Regions from separate parts of the Pseudoalteromonas sp. 1_2015MBL_MicDiv genome, predicted to be linked through region 2. Evidence: riboswitches for the same ligand, from Rfam matches in the RefSeq annotation. Region 2 holds a riboswitch; the other holds the start of a gene.
What was found. A riboswitch is a leader RNA that binds a small molecule or an ion and turns the genes downstream of it on or off. The one in region 2 is predicted to bind lysine.
Positions count from the first base shown of each region.

Region 1: it holds a riboswitch for lysine, as region 2 does, so the genes downstream of both, dapA (4-hydroxy-tetrahydrodipicolinate synthase) here and lysC (lysine-sensitive aspartokinase 3) in region 2, are expected to answer to the same signal.

Region 1 covers NZ_CP012737.1:3,664,234-3,669,507, reverse strand. The annotation lists gene AOR04_RS16420 (succinylglutamate desuccinylase/aspartoacylase family protein) at 1-29, opposite strand, end outside; gene AOR04_RS16415 (PLP-dependent decarboxylase) at 35-1,240, opposite strand; gene AOR04_RS16410 (2,3,4,5-tetrahydropyridine-2,6-dicarboxylate N-succinyltransferase) at 1,240-1,980, opposite strand; gene dapA (4-hydroxy-tetrahydrodipicolinate synthase) at 1,996-2,880, opposite strand; lysine riboswitch at 3,071-3,271, opposite strand; gene AOR04_RS16400 (DNA-3-methyladenine glycosylase I) at 3,463-4,161, shown strand; gene AOR04_RS16395 (protein adenylyltransferase SelO) at 4,170-5,274, shown strand, end outside.
Region 2 covers NZ_CP012737.1:1,548,926-1,554,199, reverse strand. The annotation lists gene AOR04_RS07100 (sodium-dependent transporter) at 1-1,078, opposite strand, end outside; gene AOR04_RS07095 (4'-phosphopantetheinyl transferase family protein) at 1,220-1,978, shown strand; gene lysC (lysine-sensitive aspartokinase 3) at 2,012-3,403, opposite strand; lysine riboswitch at 3,479-3,651, opposite strand; gene nhaD (sodium:proton antiporter NhaD) at 3,753-5,000, opposite strand; gene AOR04_RS07080 (hypothetical protein) at 5,223-5,274, shown strand, end outside.

The DNA of each region.
Region 1 (5,274 bases), 1.8 Mb from region 2:
TCTTGGCTGATGTGTGTTGTATTACTCATGCTTATTACCTTAAATAGTGGCTGGCATTTTCGGCTTGGCGAACGCAGGTAAGTGTACCGTTTTGCAGGGTATACTCGGCAGCTAGCTCATGGCATAAAAAATACGGCATACTTTCGGTAAAGCCGTAAGCACCGCATTGGCTAAACACTAGCCAGTCGTGCTCATTTAAATCGCTTGGCAGGTTATGTTCACCTAGGCAATCAAGCGCTGTACAAAGCGGGCCGTATAAAGTGACCGCTTGAGTTTTAGCACTGGATTCACGCAGTAATGCAGCAGGAAAATCTTGACTGGTAACAGCAGGGCGTAATAAGTGATTAATACCGCCGCTTAAAATTACTTGTTCTTGATTATAGTTTTGTTTGCGCTCTACTACTGGGTTTGCGTAATGACCGCATTCGCCCACGGCATAGCGACCAAGTTCCATCCATAATTCTTCTACACCCGCATCATTTTTAATTTTAGCGAGCGCAGCAATTAAGTCATCCCAATCAAGCGTTGCTTCATTTTGTGTATAAGGAATTCCTAAGCCGCCGCCTAAATCGAGAATTTTAAGGCTAATATTTAAATCGCTGGCAAGTTGACTAAGTGGTGCAATCATTTGTGACCACAAGTCGCTTAGCTTTTGCGTGCTAAGCATGTTGCCCCACTGAAAAATATGCAGGCCGTCAAACTTAAGTGCAGGGTAGTCAGCTACATTGAGTGCTTGCCACTCATCACAACCCATACCAAACGGCGTAAGGCTATCGCCGCCCAGAGGGTTTTTTTCACCTTCAGGCCAACGTAATTGCACACGCAGTAATACTTGTAACTGCGTGTTTTGTAATTGTGCTTGTTGGTTTAACCAACGTACTTGATTGAGGCTTTCTGCTACGAATATACGCACGCCGCGCTCAATAAAGTGTTTTATTTGTTTAGGGCTTTTTGCAGGCCCTGTGTTGAGCACGCGCTGTGAGCTAATACCTTGTGCGAGTACTTGCTCAAGCTCACCTTTACTTGCTACGTCAAAATTAAAGCCAGCGCTGTCTAAGCTTTGAATTATTTTAGACAGTGGATTTGCTTTTACCGCGTACCACAGTTTTACATCGGTTTGCGCAACTAAACGCGCAAGATGCGTGTTTAGTTGATCTAGGTCGTAAACAAAAAAAGGTGTATCAAGTTGTTGTGTAATAGTATTTACAGCGGTTATGATAGGCGTGCTCAAAAAGCTCATTATCGTAAAACCTCTTCAAGCAATAACGATGCATCGCTTTTCTCGTCGCGGTATTTAACTATTAACGCACACGACATGCTTAAGCCTTGTTCGCGTGCCCATTCGTTTGACGCAGGGCGAGAGCCCGGTATTACAATCGCGTACTCTGGGATTGGCTCGCCTTTATCAAGTTGGCGCTCGTTTACGCAATCGTATACTGGAATAGTTGCTGATAAACGCACGCCAGGGGCAAGTACTGCGCCTTTTTTAATGACTACGCCTTCAACAATAATACAGCCTGCACCAATAAATGCGTCATCTTCAACCACTACTGGGCTTGCACCAATTGGCTCAAGTACACCACCAAGCTGAACTGCAGCACTTAAATGTACGTTTTTACCTACTTGTGCACACGAGCCAACTAATGCGTGGCTATCTACCATTGTGCCTTCGTCGATATATGCACCAATGTTTACATACGCTGGTGGCATAATAATCGTGCCTTTAGCCACATAAGCACCACGGCGAACACTTGAGCCACCCGGCACCATTCGCACGCCATCATCAGTGCTAAACTCTTGCGGAGCTAAGTTATGTTTATCAACAAAACCACCTGAAAACTCAGTATTAGTGCCATTTTTAAAGGCTTCTAAAATACCTTTTTTTACTTCTATGTTAGCTTGCCATTGGCCGCTTTCGTTTTGTGATGCTGCGCGTACAGCGCCCGATTCTAAATTATTTAATAGTTCTAACCAGCTCATTATAAAAACCTGTATTTAATGCCAAGATAAAATGGTGTTGTTTGCAGTTGTGATGCAATCGGTTTGAGTTAACTCAAGGTGTGTTAAAGGTGGACGAAGTTGCGGGCTGCTTAAGCGACCTTGCAAATGCATCAGTACCTTTACGGGAATAGGGTTTGCGACAGCAAATAGGCTATTAATAGCGCTTGACCACTGGGCAAATAAATTAGGGTGTTGACCACTTAAACTGCGTTTAACAAACTCGTGAGTTTGTTCAGGCCATGCGTTTGCAGCTACCGACACTAATCCTTTTGCACCGGCTTGTGCAAAATAAGGCATTAGCGCATCGTCGCCACTAAAAATAGCTAAATTAGGGGCCGCTTGGCGGTAAGCTTCAAACTGAGCAATACTGCCGCTCGCTTCTTTTAACGCCCATAAATTTTTATTGTTTTTTAAGTTTTTAATAGTTGCCGCTGGGATGCTAACAGCACTTCGTCCCGGTACGTTATAAAGCATACACGGGTGATCGCTTGCATTAAGTAGGCTTTCAAACCAATGAGTTTGACCTATAGCGCCGGGCTTTGCATAAAGCGGTGAACCAAGTAAAAAGCTATGAATTGGCAATGTATTACAGTAGTTAACCCACTCAATTTGTTGTTTTAAGTTACTACCGCCAACAGCTACCATGAGTGGTACTGCTGGTTTTAGCTGGCATACGTGTTCAACAATGGCTTGTTGCTCTTTTTGCGTTAGCGCCAAGCCTTCGCCTGTACTGCCAAGTAGTAAAATACCGTTATGCGCCGCTTCTTGATCCCTAACCAGTTTAGTTAACGTGTTGTAGTCAACATCGCCGTGTTGATCAAATGGCGTTACGAGCGCGGTCCACAATGAGTAGTCGTTTAAATTGAAGTTGTTGATCATCTCTCACGAACTTATAATTTGTACCAACTTTATTAAAAACGTGATCATTTTAGCGATAACTAATTTAATGCAATTGATATTATTCGAAGAGTTAAAAAGCTTTATGGAAGGAGCCGCATTAACGTCGTTCGAACTAATAATTCGAAGAGCGAATGGGCTTAAAATAATAGGGCGCACGGCCTTAATATTTAAGACCAGAAGCTCTCCACCAAACTAATAAGCTGCTTTTTATAAGCAGCTATTGGTGACAGTCGCTAGGGTTCAACCTAGTCGCCCGAAATAAACACCTCGCAAAAGTGGTTACTTCTCGGCGTTAATTCCCCTCACGTATGCTCACTGGAGTTTGCGCTCCTAACATACGCTACCTGAATAACGCACCTCTTCTAGCCCTTTGCACCTGTTTGTAGAGTAAAACTTACAAACCTGAGCAATTTAAATAGGGTAATTACGGCGATTAAAGCATTTTAGCCGTCTGGGTGTCAAGCGACTAAATGCATATTCATTCATCCATAATGGGAGTGGTTACGTATTGGGTGCTTTTCTCGTACACTAGCAATATAAGTAGTGAGGTATTTAATTAGTATGGAAAAATTTAGCGATATTTATAAGCGAGCTGTAGAGCGAAAAGGCTCCGAAAAAATGCTGAAGTTATTACTTGCAAAACCGTTATCTAAAAAACAACTAAGCACGTTAAGTGACGACGATTGGCTTGAAGAATTTACTCGAAAAGTATTTCAAAGCGGTTTTTATTGGTCAGTCATTAATAATAAGTGGCCGGGCTTTAGAGAGGTTTTTTGGGATTTTAGCGTTGATAAGTTATTAATGATGCCACCCGATATGCTGGAACAAAAAGCTACTGATGAGCGTATTGTTCGTAACTATAAAAAAGTAAAAACAATTACCGAAAATGCTTACATGATCCACGAGATAGCAGGGGAACATGGCAGTTTTAGCCAGTTTATCGCTAATTGGCCAACAGACGATATTATTGGTTTATGGGCGTATTTAAAAAAGCATGGTTCGCGTTTAGGCGGAAATACTGGCCCTTATGCATTGCGAGCACTTGGTAAAGATACTTTTTTATTATCACGCGATGTAGAGAATTACTTACGTGCCCATAAAATTATAGACGGCGGCTTACAAACTAAAAAATCACTGAGTGCAGCCCAGGCCTTTTTTAACGAAATGCAAAAGCAAAGTGGCTTAAGTATGCAAGAGTTGAGCTTAATTGTTGCTTATGGCGTAGGTGACAACCGTGTTGGTATAAGTCAGCAACAATAGGAATTACCATGAAATTAGTGCCAAGATACACAGACATTGCGGAAAACTTCGCGATTGAAGATTTCCCTGCAAGTGTCGCCTCTCCTCAGTTATTGCTGTGGAACGAGAGCTTAGCAAAAGAGTTTAATATTAACGTTGCGGCTGATTTGCGTGCCAGCACTTTTAGCGGCAACGATAAACAGGCAATTCCTGCAGTAGCACTTGGTTACTCTGGGCACCAATTTGGACATTTTTCACCACGTTTAGGCGATGGGCGAGCGCATTTACTGGGCGCTATTAATGATGATAAAAACCAGTTGTGGGATATTCAATTAAAAGGCTCTGGTGCTACTCCTTACTCAAGAGGAGGGGATGGGCGTTGTGCACTTGGTCCTGCTATTCGTGAATACGTAATGAGCGAGGCAATGCATGCGCTGGGAGTTAAAACCACACGCTGCTTAGCGGTTGTTGGCAGTGGCGAAACGGTTTACCGTAATCCGCCACAAGCAGGGGCTATCGTTACTCGCGTAGCAACGAGCCATATTCGTGTTGGTTCATTTCAATATTTAGCGACGCAAGGCGATGTTGAAGGGCTTAAAAATTTAGCCGATTTAGCTATAGAGCGACACTACCCAGAAATAACTGATACAGGTTCGCAGCGCTATTTAGCCTTTTTAGGCGCAGTGATTAAAAACCAAGTTAAGCTAATTGTGAGCTGGATGCGTGTTGGTTTTATTCACGGAGTAATGAATACAGATAATACGCTAGTAAGCGGAGAAACCATTGATTACGGCCCATGTGCCATGATGAACAGTTTTGATTTTGATACTGTATTTAGTTCTATTGATAAACAAGGCCGCTATGCATTTGGTAACCAGCCGAATATGGCTAACTGGAACTGTGCCCGTTTAGCTGAAAGTCTTATACCACTAATTCATGACGATGATGAGCAAGCTGTTTCGCTAATGACGCCACATATAAATAGCTTTGCTGAACAGTTTAATACTGAATTTACGGTTATGTGGGCAAAAAAGTTGGGCTTAGTCGGTATTGATGAAAACGATACAAAATTAGTTGCAGAATTGTTAACATTATTAAAGGTTCATGAACTCGATTACACCAATACCTTTGATG
Region 2 (5,274 bases):
GTACAACGGCGCTTACCGCCCATGTTGCTTTGGTGCGGCTAACGTTGTGATTTTCGACTAAAAACGCTACCGGAATTTCGGTGGTCGATATAGTTGACGTAACCGATGCGATAGACATTAATACAAAAAACAATAAACCAACTAATAAGCCAATTTCGCCCATGGTGCTAAATAGCGCAGGTAAAATAGCAAAAATAAGCTGCCCTTCGCCAATTAGTTTACCACCACTAAATACTTCAACGCCGTTATGCTGCGCTACATAAATAGCAGGAATAATGAGTAACCCCGCTAAAAAAGCAACGCTGGTATCGAGTAAGGCAACACCTGCGGTGAGCTTTGGTAAATTAGCATCTGGCTGTAAATACGATCCGTAAATCATCATACAACCCACACCTAACGAGAGCGAAAAGAACGCTTGCCCCATTGCGGCAATAATTAAATTAGGATCGAGTATTTGGCTAAAATCAGGAATTAAATACGCGGCAAAGCCTTCACTTGCGCCATCGAGTGTTGCAATGTAGGCAATTAAACCAACAAGCAATACGAGTAGCAGAGGCATTAAACGGCGCGACCAGGTTTCGATTCCCGATTTAACACCTTTTAAAATAATACTGGCAGTTAAAATAAGCATAAGCGGCGTAAATACAAAATTACGAAGCACTGAGTCGCTATGTAAAAATTCGCTTGCGCCTGTGAAACCTAAAAAGGTTGTTATGGGTTCAATAGCGTAGGAGAGCATCCACCCTGCTACTATTGAGTAAAAACTTAGCATAACAACCGCGCCCGCAAGACCAATATAACCTGCTGCTGCACCTACTTTGCGGTTAGTGCTTTGCCATGCATCGCCCAATGCTTTTACCGGATTAGCTTGTGCTTTGTGGCCTAAATAAAGTTCGGTATACAATGCAGGGAGCGCAAGTAAAAATATAACAATAAAGTAAACCAGTAAAAAAGCACCGCCGCCATGGTTGGCCGCTTGCGTAGGAAAACCCCAAATATTACCTAAACCCACTGCTGCGCCAGCAGCGGCTAAAACAAAACCAAGTCGGCTTTGAAACCCATCACGCACTTGTGCCATACATCTACAAATCTGTTATTATTTTGATTATTGTGAATTAAACCATATTTCATGCCAGCTGAGTAATAAAATTGTACCCAGCCTTTATTAGGGGCGTTAACCGCTCACAATATCAGCGACTTCTTTTGCTTTAGGGCTTTTATGACTGAACACTATTTTAAAAACGCCTTGAGTATTACTTCAACTCAATTAGTAAACTTGTCTTTAGCTAGTAACAGTATTTTATTATTTAATGCTAAAACACTTGAACTTAGTGACTTTAATTTGCCCGATTGCTTAAGCCTGTTTGAGTTAGCCATTATAAACCGCCGCAAAAGCCCGCAAGCTAAGCAAGAGTATTTAGCTACGCGGTTATTGTTAAAGCACCTTATTAAAATAACGCAGCCGCAACATGCGCACGTAGCCCTTAATAAAATGAGTACAGAATTTGACGAGGCAAGCTCAAAGCTGCAACTACATGTAAATGGTGATGTTATTAATACCTGTATTTCGCACTCGCATGGTTTAGTTGGGGTTGCGCTTAACCTTGGTAAAAGTGAATTTGGTTTTGATATTGAAAAAGTAAGCCTAAACCGCCCATTTGAAAAACTCGCTAAGCATTTTTATCATAATGATGAAATTACACTTATTACAAAGCCCACTAATACCCAAGCCCAAGCGGATACGTTTTTTAGAATTTGGACATTAAAAGAGTCACTTGCTAAAGCCACCAGCCGCCCTATTGCAAAGTTACTTAGCCCTAATGTGTTTGACGAATTACATAGTGCAAAGCTCAGTGCTTGCAGTAATAGCGTTACTGTAGCTGATAGCAGTGACAGTAATGTTTGTTTTGATATAAGTGTGGTGCATAAAAAAAGCACCGACTGGCGATGCTTTTTATTAACTGATTTTGTTAAGTAACTTTAATAAATCACTTTCGTGAATAAGCGCGATTTACGCAGCAAAATCGTTTTCTAATAAACGGCTATGAATAGATTGTACTACGTTATCTGACTCAGTTTGCTCTACTAAAAAGCACAGGTTGTGCTTACTAGCACCGTGACAAATTAATCGAATGTTAAAGTCTTTTAGTACACTCATTAAGTTCATTTCGTGTTGGCGTAATTGAATCTCAGAGCCAATAAGTGCCACCAATGTTAGGTTGTTTTCTACCGAAACATGGCAAAACTCTGCAAGCTTATCTAGGCATTCTTGATCAAGCTCTGGGCGCGAGGCGTTTTGCGCGTTATCAAGCGTTATAGCTACACTGATTTCTGATGTGGTTACCAAATCTACCGATATATTGTATTCACTTAATAGTGTAAATACGCGTGCTAAAAAGCCGCTTGCTAGTAGCATTTCTGGGCTTTTGAGCGTAAGCAAAATTTGGTTTTTACGTTGCGTTACTGCGCGTATACCTGGTTGCTGCGATTTTTCACGCTCAATCCACGTACCGCCTCGCTCAGGCTCTCGGCTAGAACCTACAAACACGTTAATGTGGCTACGGCTTGCTGGTAAAATAGTCGCTGGGTGCAATACTTTTGCGCCAAAGGTTGCCATTTCAGCGGCTTCGTCAAAACTTAAGCGTGCAATCGGCGTCGCTTTTGCGCACAAACGCGGGTCGGTGCTAAAAATGCCCACTACGTCGGTCCAAATATGCACACTTTTAGCGTTAATTGCTTCAGCTAATAATGCAGCGCTGTAGTCTGAACCACCACGTCCTAGCGTTGTGGTGTGACCGTATTCGTCACTACCAATAAATCCCTGAGTTACAATTACTTGAGTGTCTAATAACGGAATTAAATGCTCTTTAGCAGCTTGCGCTGTGGCTGCAACGTTGGGCGTTGCTTTGCCAAATTGGCTGTCGGTTTTAAGCACCTTGCGCACATCAAAGCGATCGGCATTTAAACCTTGTAAACGCAGTACCTGAGCAAACAAATACGACGATAAACGCTCACCAAAGCTAAGTAGCTCATCATGTTGCTGATCGATTGTCAGTGGCTCTTGAGCCAATGTTTGAAATGCTTTTAGGGTTTCGCTAAAGCCAACCGCTAAATCGGCATCTAGCGATAATTCATCTAAAATAGTTTGTTGAATAGCAAGCACGCCGTTTATGTGTTCTTGGCGCTCACTTGAGGTAATGCTTGATTTACACAGTGCAACTAAGTGATTAGTTACGCCGGCACTGGCGCTCACGGCAACAATACGTACGCTTTTATCTGCAACAATAATTTCGCTACAGCGACTCATCGCTTCAAAATTTGCAACACTGGTTCCGCCAAATTTGGCAACGATGTAATCTGATTTTGCGCCTGATACTGTTTGTGGCACTGATTGGGTAGTCATTTAGTCTCCTTTCGCGGTATCCAAACCGCAATAAAACAAGAAGAACTTGGCAAAGGAATGCTTGAAGATAAGTCCACTGCCAGAAGCTCTCCACCTATATTGGTGACAGTTTTGAGGATTCAGCCCCATAAACCGAAAAACAATGACGACGTACCATTATTTTCCTCGGCGAGTACTTCCCTCCTTAATGATCATCGGCTTTCGTCGCCTAACATTAAGTACCTAAGTATCGCACCTCTTCTGAATGCTTTATTAACCAGTGGCTAATAAAACAAAACCCCACTAAGTAGCGGGGCTTTGAAAGTTATCGTTTAGACGTCTAGCTGTCAAGCATTTAATAATTTATGAGTTAAATAAAACTGCCCATGTAATACGAGCCCGCATATCCAACCGTGTAACAAATTAATAAATGCAGCGATAAACGCAAGTAGCTCATAAAGGTAAGTGCTTTAACTTTGCTCATGGCAATAATGCCCGCAGCCGAACCAATAATAAGCATTGAACCGCCCACGCCCGTTGCATACGTAAACGACAACCAATGTTGTTGGCTCATTACTATATCGGCTTTTAATAATGCAGCAGTAAGCGGTACGTTATCGACCCCTGCTGATAATATGCCCATTAAGTAGTTTGCGTATTCTGGTGCCATTACCGTGTATAAGTCGGTAAATTTACTCAACATACCTATTTCTTTAAGTGCGCCTACAAGTAAAAGTACACCTACAAAAAACAATAATGTGTCGTATTCTATATCGCGAACAAAATCGATTATGTCTTTGTTTATGTCTTTTTTGCGCATTAAAAATTGCGCCACTAAAAACATCACTGATAAGCCAAACAAAAAGGTTAATAGAGGCGGTACGCTGTAAATTACACTCAGCGTAAGTGTGCTCACTACGGTAGATAAAAATATAACAGAAATGGTAATGTCGGTTTTTTCAATGCGGGTTTTACCTGCACCAGCAAACCCAACACGCCCTTTCATACCGATAGACAGTAACGCGGCTAGCAACATAACGCTTGCAAGTGCTGGCGCTATAAGTAGTAATAAATGAGCAATGGTTACTTTGCCATCTAAAAATATCATTAGTGTGGTTACGTCACCTGTTATTAGCGATACCCCACCTGAGTTAACCCCAAACACAATAAGCGTGGCGTATTTAATGAGTTTTTTAGGTTCAAGTTTTAACGACATAACAACCGCAAGCGATATAAGCGTCGCTGTTACGTTATCTGAAATCGACGAAAACAAAAACGCAAAACCACCCACCAAAAACATGAGCTTTTTTTCGCTAATACTTTTTGGCATAACACGGTGCACAATATTTTCTATAAACCCCTTTGAATTTAAATACGCTACAAAGGTCATTGCAGCCATTAAAAATAGCCATAATGAGGCAATTTCTAAAATATTTTCATTTAAGAGGTGTTGAATCGTATCGGGGCTTTGCCCGTGTAGAGGGTATATAAAAAGAAGAATCCAGCAAAGCGTACCAAAAAACAGCGTGGTTTTAGCTTTATTGACATGGATTATATCTTCTATAACGATCAGTAAAAATGCAATCGCTATCAGGGTTAGAATAATCGAGGAAACCATGGTAGTTAAACAACCTTTGATATAGTTTTAAAGAACACACAAATAACATTCCATTTCATGTGCCTATTTTCGGCGCGAATTTTAGCACTGCCTCTATGCAAAAACTATTATTAAATGGTCTTAAAAACGAATACTATATACAGACAAGGTTAATTAAAAATACGTAATAATGAGTCTTCTAAAAGAACTCAATAATAAAATACTAGGATGTTGTAACCCCTTATGATCCCAGCTAAAAAGCTGCTAAACACCATAACCGAACATTGGGGTGTAT